One region of the Streptacidiphilus sp. MAP5-3 genome, then DNA from elsewhere that is predicted to be linked to it. Evidence: riboswitches for the same ligand, from Rfam matches in the RefSeq annotation. Region 1 holds a riboswitch; each other region holds the start of a gene.
What was found. A riboswitch is a leader RNA that binds a small molecule or an ion and turns the genes downstream of it on or off. The one in region 1 is predicted to bind cobalamin.
Positions count from the first base shown of each region.

Region 2: it holds a riboswitch for cobalamin, as region 1 does, so the genes downstream of both, ABH928_RS09290 (ABC transporter substrate-binding protein) here and ABH928_RS01470 (ribonucleoside-diphosphate reductase subunit alpha) in region 1, are expected to answer to the same signal.
Region 3: it holds a riboswitch for cobalamin, as region 1 does, so the genes downstream of both, ABH928_RS05120 (HoxN/HupN/NixA family nickel/cobalt transporter) here and ABH928_RS01470 (ribonucleoside-diphosphate reductase subunit alpha) in region 1, are expected to answer to the same signal.
Region 4: it holds a riboswitch for cobalamin, as region 1 does, so the genes downstream of both, cobI (precorrin-2 C(20)-methyltransferase) here and ABH928_RS01470 (ribonucleoside-diphosphate reductase subunit alpha) in region 1, are expected to answer to the same signal.

Region 1 is NZ_JBGCCL010000001.1:332,636-336,133, reverse strand. It holds gene ABH928_RS01470 (ribonucleoside-diphosphate reductase subunit alpha) at 1-2,179, opposite strand, end outside; cobalamin riboswitch at 2,313-2,447, opposite strand; gene ABH928_RS01465 (GNAT family N-acetyltransferase) at 2,591-3,106, opposite strand; gene ABH928_RS01460 (hypothetical protein) at 3,267-3,498, shown strand, end outside.
Region 2 is NZ_JBGCCL010000004.1:164,422-167,919, forward strand. It holds gene ABH928_RS09280 (MFS transporter) at 1-585, opposite strand, end outside; cobalamin riboswitch at 720-868, shown strand; gene ABH928_RS09285 (hypothetical protein) at 975-1,163, opposite strand; gene ABH928_RS09290 (ABC transporter substrate-binding protein) at 1,165-1,986, shown strand; gene ABH928_RS09295 (FecCD family ABC transporter permease) at 2,014-3,045, shown strand; gene ABH928_RS09300 (ABC transporter ATP-binding protein) at 3,042-3,498, shown strand, end outside.
Region 3 is NZ_JBGCCL010000002.1:313,680-317,177, forward strand. It holds gene ABH928_RS05115 (ArsR/SmtB family transcription factor) at 1-120, opposite strand, end outside; gene ABH928_RS05120 (HoxN/HupN/NixA family nickel/cobalt transporter) at 199-1,275, opposite strand; cobalamin riboswitch at 1,441-1,581, opposite strand; gene ABH928_RS05125 (helix-turn-helix transcriptional regulator) at 1,619-2,602, opposite strand; gene ABH928_RS05130 (hypothetical protein) at 2,665-3,147, shown strand; gene ABH928_RS05135 (NIPSNAP family protein) at 3,144-3,498, shown strand, end outside.
Region 4 is NZ_JBGCCL010000026.1:35,117-38,614, forward strand. It holds gene ABH928_RS28640 (FAD-dependent oxidoreductase) at 7-1,230, shown strand; cobalamin riboswitch at 1,337-1,461, shown strand; gene cobI (precorrin-2 C(20)-methyltransferase) at 1,491-2,258, shown strand; gene cobM (precorrin-4 C(11)-methyltransferase) at 2,255-3,121, shown strand; gene cbiE (precorrin-6y C5,15-methyltransferase (decarboxylating) subunit CbiE) at 3,118-3,498, shown strand, end outside.

The DNA of each region.
Region 1 (3,498 bases):
GCGCGGCCATGAAGAGGTTGAGGGACTGGCTCTGGTCCAGGTACGGCATGCGGGCGGCGGCCAGGTCGATCAGCGCGCGCTGCGGGAGCTCCCAGGCGGTGCGGTAGAGGCGCTTGTAGTCCTCCGGCAGGTCGGTGATCTCCTGGGCGGAGCCGTTGCCCTCGCGCAGTTCCTCGCGGGTGATCGCATTCCAGAGGGCGAGGTTCTTCAGGTCGGCCACCAGGTACGGGTTGACCTGGAGGAACTCGCCGGAGAGGGTCTCCCGCTTGAAGAGGTTGGAGACCTGCGGCTCGATGCACTCGTAGACGCCGGCGATGGAGGCGATGGTCGCGGTCGGCGCGATGGCCAGCAGCAGGGCGTTGCGCAGGCCGGTCTCGGCGATGCGGGCGCGCAGTGCGTCCCAGCGCTCCGGCCAGGCAGGGGCCACGTCGAAGTGGTCGATGTGCAGCTTGCCGCGGGCGGCGCGGGTCTCCTCGTAGGCGGCGTGCCGGCCGAAGCGCTCGGCCAGCTCGCAGCTGGTCTCGTAGGCGGCCAGCATGATCCGCTCGGAGAGCTTCGTCGAGAGCGCCTTGGCCTCGGCGGAGTCGAAGTCCAGGCGGAGCTTGAAGAAGACGTCCTGCAGGCCCATCATGCCCAGACCCACCGGGCGCCAGCGGGAGTTGGACGTGCCCGCCTCGGGGGTCGGGTAGAAGTTGATGTCGATGACCCGGTCCAGGAAGGTCACCGCGGTGCGCACGGTGGCGTCCAGGCGCTCCCAGTCGATCTCGCCGTTCGGCAGCACGTGCGCCCCGAGGTTGACCGAACCCAGGTTGCAGACGGCCGTCTCGGAGTCGTCCGTGATCTCCAGGATCTCGGTGCAGAGGTTCGAGGAGTGGACCGTGCGGCCGGGCAGCGCGGTCTGGTTGGCGGCGCGGTTGGAGGCGTCCTTGAAGGTCATCCAGCCGTTGCCGGTCTGGGCCAGGGTGCGCATCATCCGCGCGTACAGGGTCCGGGCCGGGATGCTGCGGACGGCCTTGCCGTCCTGCTCGGCCTTGACGTAGGCGGCGTCGAACTCGGCGCCCCACAGGTCGACCAGCTCGGGGACGTCGCCGGGGGAGAAGAGCGACCAGTCGCCGTCGGTCTCGACGCGGCGCATGAACTCGTCCGGGATCCAGTGCGCCAGGTTGAGGTTGTGCGTGCGGCGCGCCTCCTCACCGGTGTTGTCGCGGAGCTCCAGGAACTCCTCGATGTCGGCGTGCCAGGTCTCCAGGTAGACGCAGGCCGCGCCCTTGCGGCGACCGCCCTGGTTGACCGCGGCGACGGAGGAGTCGAGGGTGCGCAGGAACGGGACGATGCCGTTGGACTGGCCGTTGGTGCCGCGGATCAGCGAGCCGCGCGAGCGGATCCGGGAGTAGGACAGACCGATGCCGCCCGCGTGCTTGGAGAGCCGGGCGATCTGCGCGTAGCGGCTGTAGATCGAGTCCAGCTCGTCCAGCGGCGAGTCCAGCAGGTAGCAGGAGGACATCTGCGGGTGCCGGGTGCCGGAGTTGAACAGCGTCGGCGAGCTGGGCAGGTACTCCAGGCGGCTCATCAGCCCGTACAGCTCGGCGACCTCGGCCACCGACTTCTCGTTGCCCCCGACCTCCAGCCCGCACGCCACCCGCAGCATGAACTGCTGCGGCGTCTCGATCACCTGACGGGTGATCGGGTGGCGCAGCAGGTAGCGGGAGTAGAGCGTGCGCAGGCCGAAGTACTCGAAGCGGTCGTCGGCCTGCTGGTCGACGACGGCGTCCAGTGCGTCGGCGTGCGCGGCGACGAAGGCGGCGGTGGTGTCGCCGATCAGACCCTCGCGGTGGCCGACGGCCACGGACTCGGCGAAGCAGGACGAGCCCTGACCAGCCGCCTCCTCGCGGACCTCCTCGGCCAGCAGCCGGGCCGCCAGACGTGAGTACTGCGGGTCCTCGGCGATCAGCGCGGCGGCGGCCTCGATGGCCAGCCCGCGCAGCTCCGCGTAGTCGGCCTGGGCGCTGCGGCCACGCAGCGCGGCGGCGGCGACGCGGCCCGGGTCGACCTGGGTCAGGTCTGCGGACCGCTCGGTGAGCGTGACCAGCAGCGCGGTGCCGGGAGCGTCGGCGGCGCCACCACGGGCGTCGGGCTCACGGGTGGGCTGGGGCAGGGTGGGGACGGCGATGTCCGTCATGTACGCGCACGCTCCTCGTTGGCGGCCGGTGGCTGAGGCACGGGTCGCGTGAGAAGGCAGGCGGGAGCAGAGCAGCGCGAAGCAGCCCGTCGGCCCACCCACGAGGCCCGGTTGCAGCGCCCGCGGCCGGGCAGGCCGAGGACGCGCTGACGGCAGGTCATCGGACTCGCGGACAGGCCGGATCGGCAGCCGCTCACCGTTGCGGGGCAGTCCCGGAATCGCACCGGGTTCCCCTGCTTCGACAGCGAGCATGAGCATACATCTAGGGGCAGGTGCGTCACGCACCACCAGATGTTGTGTCGCGGCGTGATTCGTTCGAGTAACCGTTCGATCACTCGGCTGCCCCGCTGGAGCACTGCTGCGGCGCACTCCGGGCACCGGCTGAGGCGTCGCGGCTCCTGCCTGCGGGCATCACGCAGGCGAGCCGGACAGCTCCAGTGCGTAGGTGAAGAGGACCATGCCGGGGATCGGCGACCAGTCGCGTTCGGGGGTCCGGACGAAGCCGAGACGCCCGTATATCCGGTGCGCGAAAGCCATCTGCTGTTGTGATGACATGACGATCCGGGGCAGTCCGAGCTCCCGGGCGCGGTCGATCACGGCACGGACCATCAGCTCGCCGATGCCGCGTCCGCGGGCGGCCGGGTCCGGGGAGACGGCCAGCATCCGGAACTCGCCCTCCTGACCCTGCGCCAGGTCCGCGTAGGGGGAGCCGGGCGGGGCGAAGGTCACCGAGCCGAGGACCGCGCCCGTCTCCTCGTCCACCGCGACGAGCAACTCCGCCTTCTCGGCCCGGTCGCCCGGATCGCGCAGCAGCTTGGCGTAGTCGCCGTCCCGCTCGGTGTGACCGTCGTGGATGAAGGCCTCGGCAACGAGGTGACCTGCGGCGTCGTACTCGTCGGGCAGGGCGGGGCGGACGATGATGCTCATCCTTGAAGTCTGCCTGACCTCTCCCCGGTTGCTCCGTGCGGGGGTGCGCCGAGCGGCGCGGCAGAGGGTGACGTGCCATGTTCGTTGAGTGATGTACCAAGCGAAGCGTGATGCGAAAGGGCGCAGCAGCCGCGCCCTGATACTCGGTTGTCTCCCCGTCATGACCGCGGCCGCGTTGCTGGCGGGGACGACGACGCAGGCGAACGCGGCGACGGCGGGCAAGGAGACCATAGCCGCCAAGACCGCCCCGATCTGCGCAGGGGCGGCGCAGCCCAACCCGATCGCGGTCACGCTGACCGGGGTCCACCGCGGTTACGTGCGCGGCGCGGGTTGGTCGACGCTGCGGCTGACGCTGCACAACCGCACCCGGGCGGCCTGCGGGCAGCTCAAGC
Region 2 (3,498 bases), on a different contig from region 1:
CGCCAGCGCGACGACGACAAAACTGACGGCGTTCACCGTGAACACCACCGCCGGGCCGGAGACCGCGACGAGCAGGCCCGCCAGCGCCGGGCCGACGGCTCGGGCGACGTTGACGTTGAGGCTGTTGAGGGACGCGGCCTGCGGGATCAGATCGCGCGGGACCAGCTCCGGCTGGATCGCCTGCCAGGCGGGGTTCGTCATCGCCTGACCGCAGCCCATGAGGAACGTGAGCAGCAACAGGACCGTGGGCGTGGCCAGCCCCGCCCCCGTCAGCCCGGCGAGCACCCCGGCGAGCACCGCCATCGCCGTCGACAGCCCCAGCAGAATGTGCCGGCGGTCCAGCAGGTCCGCGAGCACGCCCGCCGGCAAGGAGACGAACAGCACGGGCAGCAGGCTGGCCGCCTGCACCGCCGAGGTGAGCAGCGCCGCGTTGTGCTGGTGCACCAGCATCCACTGGGCCCCCACGGTCTGCATCCAGGTGCCGATGTTCGACACCATCTGGGCCAGCCACAGCAGGCGGAACGCCGGCACCGCCATCGGCGCCCAGGACGACTGCCCGTAGCCCTGCTCCGCCTGCTTCCCCATGGGTTCCCTCTCGGACTGGTCCGGCACCGGTCCGGCACCGGTCGATTCTCCCGCCGATCGGGGTCCGGCGCCGCCCCGCCACGGGGGTGCCCGGCCGGGGATCGCGGCGCAGTGCTAACCTGCCTGAGCCAAAAAATCTGCGCAGCCATGCAGGTTTCCGGCAGCGTGCCAGGCAGCGAAGCCGGTGAAGCCCGCACTGCGGGTCATTCCGGCGCTGTCCCGCAACTGTGAGGGCCCTCTCCACGCGGTCCGAAGCCAGGTCGCCTCCTGCCGCGCTACGACATCGGCCCTCGTGGGAAGGGGCGGTCCGTTTCTGTCGGCGCGCGTCCTGCGCCGCTCGTCGACGGATTGGCTTCTTCCCGTCCCTCGGGAGGAAGCACCACCATGGCTCACTCGTCTGTCCGGCCCCGGCCTGCTCGGCGCACCCGGATCGTCCGCGCTGTCTCGACGGCGACCGCCGCGCTCGCAGCCGTGGCCGTCGTCGCCGGCTGCAGCTCCACGAGCTCCGGCAGCGCCGACTCCTCCGCCTCCTCGTCCTCGACGAGCGCGTCGTCGGCCGCCGCGACGTACCCGGTCACGGTGAGCGGCTCCAACGGCAAGGTCACCCTCAAGACCCAGCCGAAGCACATCGTGTCGCTGTCGCCGACCGCGACCGAGGACCTGTACGCGGTGGGCGCCGGCAAGCAGGTCGTCGCGGTGGACTCGGACTCCAACTACCCGTCCGGCGTGCCGACCACGAGCCTGAGCGGGCTGACCCCGAACATCGAGGCCATCGCCAAGTACAACCCGGACCTGGTCATCGCCTCCCAGGACTCCGGTGGCCTGGTCGCCGGGCTGACCAAGCTCGGCGTGCCGGTCCTGATCGAGCCCGCCGCGGCGACGATCAACGACGTCTACACGCAGATCGACGCGATCGGGCAGGCCACCGGTCACACCGCCCAGGCCACGCAGACCGTCACCGGCATGAAGGCGTCGATCACCGCCTCCGTCAAGCAGGCCGGCGCCGATCACGGGAACCTCAGCTACTACTGGGAGGTCAGCGCCAACCCGTACTACTCGGCGACCTCCACCACCTTCGCCGGGCAGATCGCCTCGCTGTTCGGCCTGAAGAACATCGCCGACAAGGCCGACAAGGCCTCCGACGGCGGCTACCCGCAGCTGTCCGCCGAGTACATCGTCTCGGCCCAGCCGCAGCTGATCTTCCTCACCGACAACCAGTCCGCCGACGGCGGGCAGAGCCCGGCGGTCGTCGCGGCCCGACCCGGCTGGTCCGGTATCCCGGCCGTCAAGAAGGATCAGATCGTCGGCCTCAACGACGACATCGCCTCGCGCTGGGGCCCGCGCCTGCCGCAGCTGGTCGCCCAGATCGCGCAGGCGATCGAGAAGGCCCCCACCAAGTGACGCACGGCGGACGGTAACGAGGTAACGGTGACAAGAGGCGGAGTCCGCCCGCGCACCCTGCGCGCCTACGGCATCGCGGTGGTGTTCCTGGCCGCCGCGGTGCTGGTGGGCGCCATGGCCGGAGCGGCGGACCTCAACCCGCTGGCGACGGCCGACGCGCTGCTGGACCGGCTGCCGCTGGTGCACCTGCCGCAGCAGCTCAGCCAGTTGGACCGCGCGGTGCTGTTCCAGATCCGGCTGCCGCGCGTGGTGCTGGGCGCCCTGGTCGGCGGGGCGCTCGCCCTCGCCGGTGCGGGCTACCAGGGCGTGTTCCGCAACCCCCTGGTCGACTCGTCCCTGCTGGGCGCGTCGGCCGGGGCGGGCCTCGGCGCGACCGTCGCCATCGTCTCGCTGGGCGGCGCGAACGCGGCCACCGTGCCCGTGGCCGCGTTCGTCGGCTCACTGGCCGGGGTCGCCCTCGCCTACCTGGCGGGCGTCACGGCCAGACCGGGGACCGCCACCCTGCTGCTCGCGGGCCTGGCGGTCTCCATGTTCCTGACGGCCGTGCAGACCTACCTGCTGCAGCGCTCCAGCCAGGACATCCAGCAGGTCTACTCGTGGCTGCTCGGCTCCCTGTCCGCCGCCACCTGGGGTCAGGTGACGCAGATCCTGCCCTACCTGGCGGTCTCCACCGCCGCCGTGCTGCTGCACGGCCGCCACCTCGACGTGCTGTCCGTCGGCGACGAGGAGGCCCGCTCGCTCGGCCTGCGTCCCGGCCGGATCCGGCTGGTCGTCGTGGCCGGCTGCGCGCTCGCCGCGGCGAGCGCCGTCGCGGTCAGCGGGCTGATCGGCTTCGTCGGGATCGTCGTGCCGCACGCGGTGCGCCGGCTGGCGGGCACCTCGTACCGGCTGGTCCTGCCGCTGTCGATGCTCTTCGGGGCCGGATTCCTGGTCCTCGCCGACACCGTGGCCCGCACCGTCGTCTCACCGGCCGAACTGCCCATCGGCGTCGTCACGGCGCTGATCGGCTCACCCGCGTTCGTCTGGATCCTGCGCTCCACCCGGTCGGTGCGCACATGACCGGCCGTGCCCCCGCGCCCGACCACGCCACCGCCCCGCACGGGCTGGAGGTGAGCGGCGTCGACGTGGACCTGGACCGGACCCCGATCGTGCGCGAGGTGTCCTGTGCTGTCGCGCAGGGCGGCTGGCTCGCCCTGATCGGGCCCAACGGCGCGGGCAAGTCGACCCTGCTGCGCGCCGTCGCCGGGCTGCTCCCCCATCGCGGCACCGTCGCCGTCGACGGCTCCCCCGTCGGGCACCTGCGCGCCCGGGAGCGGGCGCGGTTGATCGGCTACGTGGCGCAGAACCCGCTGCTGCCGCCGGACATGACGGTCCGGGAGTACGTGCTGCTCGGCCGCACCCCGCACCTCGGCTACCTCGCGAGCCCCGGCGAGCGCGACCGCGAGTCCGTGCAGCGCACGCTGGAGGGACTCGACCTGAGCCACTACGCCGAACGCCGCCTCGCCCAGCTCT
Region 3 (3,498 bases), on a different contig from region 1:
CGCGAAACGGTCGGCCCAGACGGGGAGTTGATCGGGCTCGCCGATGCCTTCGATGGCCGTGCAGACGCTGTGTTCGTCGATGGCCCTGCGGTGGGCCCGCTCGGTGGGAACGAGATGCATGGGGCCCATTGGACCCCCGCTGCCCGGTGATCTGCAACACCGTGCAGGTGAGCGGATGTGCAGGGTCAGTTGGCGGGCTCAGGCCTCGGTGGCCGTGACTGTCGCTGCGGCGTCGGCAGGAGCGGCCTCCGTCCCTCCGGCGAGACCGGTCTGCCAGCGGGACTCGATCTTGCCGTAACGCCAGTAGAGCAGCGCGACGACCCAGGTGAGGGCGAACAGCCCAGCGATGACGAAGCCAGCCTTGTTGATGTCGAAGTTGGCCATGAAGTCCCAGAAGCCGCCGGTGAGATGGAGCTCGCTGGTGAGTACGCCGAGCACCTCGATGGTGCCGATCAGGAAAGCGGCGGCGATGGAGAGGCCGGTGATGACGAGGTTGTAGTAGACCTTGCGCACAGGTCGCGCGAAGGCCCAGCCGTAGGCGAAGTTCATGAAGAAGCCGTCGAAGGTGTCGAAGAGGATCATGCCGCCGGAGAAGAGCAGCGGCAGCGCCAGCACGGCGTAGAACGGCAGCCCGGCGGTGGCGGCGTAGGCGGTGGCGGCGAGCAGGACGACCTCGGTGGCGGTGTCGAAGCCGATGCCGAAGATCATGCCCACGAAGAAGAGCTGCCAGGTGTGGTTGATGGAGCGCATGAAGCGGCCGAAGAAGCGCCACATCAGCCCGCGCGCCTGGAGCTGCCTTTCGAGCTCCTCCTCGTCGAAGGTGCCCCGGCGCATGTCGCGGAAGACCTTGAAGATCCCGGCGAGCACGATCAGGTTGAGCGCGGCGATCAGGTAGAGGAACCCGGCGGAGGTGAGCGTGCCGAGCATGCCGCCCAGCGTCTCGTAGGTCGAGTTCGGGTCGACCATCGCGCCGAAGACGGCCTTGGCGGCGACGGTGATGCCGACGCCTACGGCGGAGACGACCGTGGAGTGGCCGAGGGCGAAGAAGAAGCCACTGGCCAGGGGACGTTGACCGTCCGCCAGTAGCTTGCGGGTGGAGTTGTCGATCGCGGAGATGTGGTCCGCGTCGAAGGCGTGACGCGCGCCCAGCGTCCAGGCGGTGAACGCGACGCCGAGGCCGACGCCGAGCTTGTCGTAGTGGAAGTGGTGGGGGAGCACAGTGAAGATGTAGATGCCCCAGCCGACGCCGTTCAGCAGCAGAATCACCAGGGACATCACCCCGATCCTGGTCCATTCCGCGGGACTCAGGGACTGACGGACCATCTGTAGCTTGGCGACGAACGCGGACACTGGGCATCCTCCTCGGGACGCTCACAGGTCGGCGCGGCCTGGTCGGAGACTCCCGGAGGGCCCGGTCCGGACCGACCTTCCTGCGAGGCTGGTTTCCAGGAGTGCGACGCCAGGCGACCGGACTTGCCCTCACTCGTGCCGAGGGGTTCACCGTTGCGGGACAGCGCCGGATTCTCACCGGACTTCGCTGACGCTGCACTGTCCCCGCGCAGTGAGGGGACCTTCGGCAGCCTAGAGGTGGCGGGGGCTCGGGTACAAGCCTGCACATCTAAGCAGGTGTCTGATTCACTGCCGAGGACGGTGCGGACGTCGGCTGGTACCGGGCGGCGAGGGTACGCACCGTCTCGGTGATGCGGTCGCGGAGTTCGGCCGGTGCCAGGACCTCGACGTCCGCGCCGAGCCGGAGGAACTCCTGGTGGGCGTGGTCGATCGACTCGATGGGCACCCGGGTCTCGGTCCATCCGTCCTGTGCTGCTCCGTCGCCCAAGGCCGTTACGCCGAGGCGGCGGGCGCCCTCCGGGGTGAGCCGGACCAGGGCCTCCCCGGTGTGCAGCCGGGTGTGGAAGTCGGCCAGACTGCTGCTCCAGTGCGCGGCCAGGTCGAACCTGTCCGGGATGGCGAACTCCTGATCCAGCATATGGACTTCGAGGATCTGGTCGACCCGGTAGGTGCGGATCCCGGACGGCCCGCCGGCGGCCAGGTACCAGCGTCCGGCCTTGAGGACCAGCCCGTACGGCTCGACCCGCCGCTCGATCTCCTCCGGCGCCCGCCAGCGCCGGTACCGCATGAGGACCGCTCGCCGCGCCCAGAGCGCGGCGGCGACCGCGGGCAGGTGAGGCGTGCTCTCGGCCTCGCCGTACCAGCCGGGGGCGTCGAGCAGGAAGCTCCGCCGGATCCGCTCGGCCTGCTCGCGCAGCTCCGCTGGAAGTGCGGCCCGCAGCTTGAGCTGGGCGGTCACCAGCGCCTCGCCGAGGCCGAGTTGGGCGGCGGCGTCCGGGAGCGCCGTCAGGAACGCGGCCTGCGCCTCGTCCGGGGTCAACCCGGTGAGCCGGGTCCGGTAGCCGTCGACCAGCTGGTAGCCGCCCGCGTGTCCCGCCTCGCCGTACAGCGGGATGCCGGCGGCGGCGAGCGCGTCGACGTCCCGGTAGACCGTGCGGACGGAGACCTCCAGCTCCTCGGCCAGTTGGCGGGCCGTCATCCGGCCCCGGTTCTGGAGCAGCAGAAGCAGGGTCACCAGTCGGCTCGCGCGCATGTCGCCCAGTATCCACATCCACTGACAGGAGATGTCAGTGGAGCGTGCCTAACCTGCGTCACATGGACGACTTCGACTTCCTGCACGGCTCCTGGGACGTGGCCAACCGCCGTCTCACCACACCACTCGGCGACGCCGACGCGGACATCTGGGAGGAGTTCCCCGGTCACTCGGTGATCCAGCCCCTGTTCGGAGGGGCCGGCAACATCGACGAGATCACCTTCCCCACCCTGGGCCGTCAGGGCGTGTCCCTACGGCTCTTCGACCGCGAAACGAAGCAGTGGTCGATCCACTGGTCCGACAGCAGGACCGGCCGGCTGGACCCGCCGGTGGTCGGCGGCTTCACCGGTGACCGTGGCGACTTCTACGGAGATGACACCTACGACAGCCGCCCGATCCGGGTGCACTTCACCTGGCAGCGCCTCGGCCCGGACACCGCCCGCTGGGAGCAGGAGTTCTCCGCCGACGGGGGCCGCACCTGGGAGCTCAACTGGACCATGGACTTCACCCGCACCCGCACCCGTACCTGGCGGCCCGGCGCATGAACATCGTCGAACTCCGGCAGTACACCCTGCATCCCGGCGCGCGGGAGACGCTGATCGAGCTCTTCGAGCGCGAGTTCGTGACCGGCCAGCAGGCGGTCGGCATCACCGTGGGCGGGCGCTTCCGCGACCTGGACGACCCGGACCGCTTCGTCTGGCTGCGCGCTTTTCCGAACATGGCACACCGTCGGCGCTCGCTGGAGGCGTTCTACACCGGCCCGGTCTGGCGCGAGCACCGCGACGCGGCCAACGCCACCATGGTCGACAGCGACGACGTCCTGCTGCTGCGCGGCCCGGGCTTCACGCCGACGCCCGGCACGCGTGAAGTCCTTACCACCGTCTGCCACCCCGGGG
Region 4 (3,498 bases), on a different contig from region 1:
AGCTCCATGTCCCAGTTCTCCTCCGGTAGTTCCCGGACCGTCGCAGTGATCGGCGCAGGTCCCTACGGGCTGTCGGTCGCCGCCCACCTGCGCGCGACCGGTCTTGCGGTGCGCGCCTTCGGCGACCCGATGTACAGCTGGCGCGACACCATGCCGGTCGGGATGAACCTCAAGTCCACTCCCGACGCCTCCAACATCTCCGCGCCGACGGCCGGGTACCGTCTCGACGACTACTGCCGGACCAACGGGGGGACGGCCCCGAGCGGACACGACCGGGTCCCGGTCGACCTCTTCGTCCGCTACGGGCAGTGGTTCCAGCAGCAGGCCGTGCCCTTCCTCGAGCGCGAGCACGTACGGAGCGTCCGTCAGAACATCGGTGGTGGCTTCCGGCTGGAGCTTGACGGAGGGGAGGCCTTCGACGCGGCGGCGGTCGTGGTCGCCAGCGGACTGACCGGCTTCGCACACATCCCGGGCATGCTGCGGACCGTCCTGGGGGCCGACGGCCCGTCGCCGGACGGCCCCCTCTCGCACACCTCGCAGCACCGCGACATGGCCGCGCTTGCCGGACGGTCCGTCATCGTGGTCGGCGCCGGACAGTCGGCGCTGGAGGGTGCCGCCCTGCTCCACGAGGCAGGTGCGCAGGTCGAGTTGGTGGCCCGCACGCCGCACGTGCGGTTCGGCGCGGCACCCGCGTACGGCCTCAGGTGGCAGCCGGAGTCCCCGATGGGCGCGGCCTGGTCGCTCTGGACCATGGCCCGGTACCCGCAGTCCTTCCGCGCCCTGCCCGTGCAGGCGCGGCTGCAGCTGGTCAAGAGGGTGCTCGGGCCGAGCGGGGCCTGGTGGCTGCGGGCCCGCGCGGACGGCGTCTTCCCCGTCCACACCGGCCAGTCGCTGCGCGGCATCCGGCGCGAGGGCGACAAGGTGGTGCTGATCACGGAGGACCGCGACAGCCGCGCGACCCGCGAGCACACCGCCGACCACGTGCTGTCCGCCACCGGCTACCGGGTGGACCTGTCCGCCGTCCCCTTCCTCGCCCCCGAGCTGCGCGGCCGGATCGCCCGGGTCGGCGGCTTCCCCGAACTGGACGCCGGGATGGCCGCGTCGGTGCCCGGCCTCTGGTTCACCGGGCTCCCGGCGGCGGCGAGCTTCGGCCCGTTCATGCGCTTCGTCTGCGGTACGGACTTCGCCTCGACGCGGATCGCGGAGGCGGTGCGGGCGCGGTTGGCGTAGTTCCGGGACAGCGTCAGGGGCTCGATCCCAGCGTGGGCCAGGCCACAGCAGGTCCGGTTGACTGCCATACGCGCAGCATGGTGGGATTTCGAGGCCTGAAAAGACCTGAAGAACTGAACACGGCGGCAATGACGAGGAAGTCCGGTGCGAATCCGGCGCGGTCCCGCCACTGTCAGCGGGGGTATGAAGCCCCGTGAGCCAGGAACTCTGGCCGCCGTTACCACGAGCCGGGGCGCGGACCCCGAGTGAGGACTGCTGCCGTGCGCGTACGCGCGTCTGGCCCACGCCTGGTCGGCGTGGGTATGGGACCGGGTGATCCGGAGCTGGTCACCGTCAAGGCGGTGCGCGTACTGCGCGAAGCCGACGTCGTCGTCGTGCCGGTCATGGACAGCGGCGAGACCGGTCGGGCCGAGGCCACCGTGCTGCACCACGCGGACGCCGCCAAGGTGGTGCGGGTCGTCTTCGCCCTCAACGAGCGCGAGGACCGGGCCCGCCGCGAGGCCGCCTGGGACGCCGCCGGTGCCCGCGTCGCCGAGTTGCTCCGCGCAGGCGAGGACGGGGACGAGGACACCGGGGTGACCGTCGCGTTCGCGACGATCGGTGACCCGAACGTGTACTCCACCTTCACCTACCTCGCCCACACGCTGCGCGAGCTGGTCCCCGGCCTGACGGTCGAGACCGTGCCGGGCATCACCGCCATGCAGGACCTCGCCGCCCGGAGCGGCACCGTGTTGGCCGAGGGCACCGAGCCGCTGACGCTGGTTCCGGTGACCGCGGGCGCGGACGTGCTGAAGGACGCGCTGGCCGGTCCGGGCACCGTGGTCGCCTACAAGTTCGGCCGCTTCGCGCGTCAGGTCGCCGCCGCGCTGGCCGAGTCCGGGCGCGACGCCGACACCGTCTGGGGTGCGTCGCTCGGCCTGCCGGACGAGCAACTGCACCCGGCCGGCTCGCCGCTGACCGGAGAAGTGCCGTATCTGTCGACGCTGATCGCCCCGGCGCGGCGCGAGGGCCGAGGGGGAAAGCTGTGACGACGCACGCAAACGGAAGCACTGGCAAGGTGACGTTCGTGGGCGCCGGTCCCGGCGCCGCCGACCTGCTCACCTTCCGCGCCGCGCGCGCCATCGCCGAGGCGGACGTGGTGATCTGGGCCGCCAGCCTGGTCCAGGCCGAGGTGCTGGAGCACGCGCGTCCGGACGCCGAGATCCTCGACTCCTCGCTGATCCCGATGGAGGACGTGCTCGCCGTCTACGAGCGCACCGCCCGCGAGGGCGGCCGGGTGGCCCGGATCCACTCCGGCGACCCGTCGCTCTGGGGCGCGGTGCAGGAGCAGCTGGACCGCTGCCGCGCGCTGGGCCTGGAGACCGAGATCGTGCCCGGCGTCTCCTCCTTCTCCGCCGTGGCGGCCCTGGCGCAGCGGGAGTTGACCATCCCCGAGGTCGCGCAGAGCGTGATCCTGACCCGGCTGGGCGGCGGCAAGACGCCGATGCCGCCGGGCGAGGAGGTCCGCGAGTTCGCGCGCCACGGGACCACCATGGCGATCTTCCTCTCCGCCGCCCGCACCAAGCAGCTGGTCGAGGAGCTCGTCGAAGGCGGCTACGCCCCAAAGACCCCGGTCGTGGTGGCCTACCAGGCCACCTGGCCCGAGGAGTTGCTGCTGCAGTGCACCGTCGCCACGCTGGAGGCGACGGTCAAGGAGCACAAGCTCTGGAAGCACACGCTGTTCCTGGTCGGCCCGGCGCTCGGCGCCGAGGGCACCCGTTCGCACCTCTACCACCCGGGGCACTTCCACACCTTCCGGAAGGCGGAGCGCGGCGCGCGCCGGACGCTGCGCGCGGCCGGGGCGAACGTCGAGGTCGACGTCACCGTCGACCGCGTCGCTGATCTGCCGTGATCACCGTTCTCGGCGAGGAGCACGGCTCCTCCGCCCCGCTTTCGAACGGCCCGCACCAGGCACTTTTGGCGCGTGCCGCGCTCGTCCTCGGCGCGCGGCGGCACCTAGACGCGGCGCAGGTACCGGCTGATCGGGCGCTCCCCCTCGGGCCGCTCGCGCCCGCGCTCGACGCCGTCGCCGCGCTGGTCGAACGCGCCCCGGACGCCGATGTCCTGGTGCTGGCCTCCGGCGACCCCGGCTTCTTCGGCATCGTCCGGGCGCTCGCCGAGCGCTTCGGGCCGGGCGCGCTCAACGTGCACCCCGGCGTGAGCAGCGTCGCGCGCGCCTTCGCGCGCCTCGGTGTGCCGTGGGACGACGCCATCGTGGTCAGCGCGCAC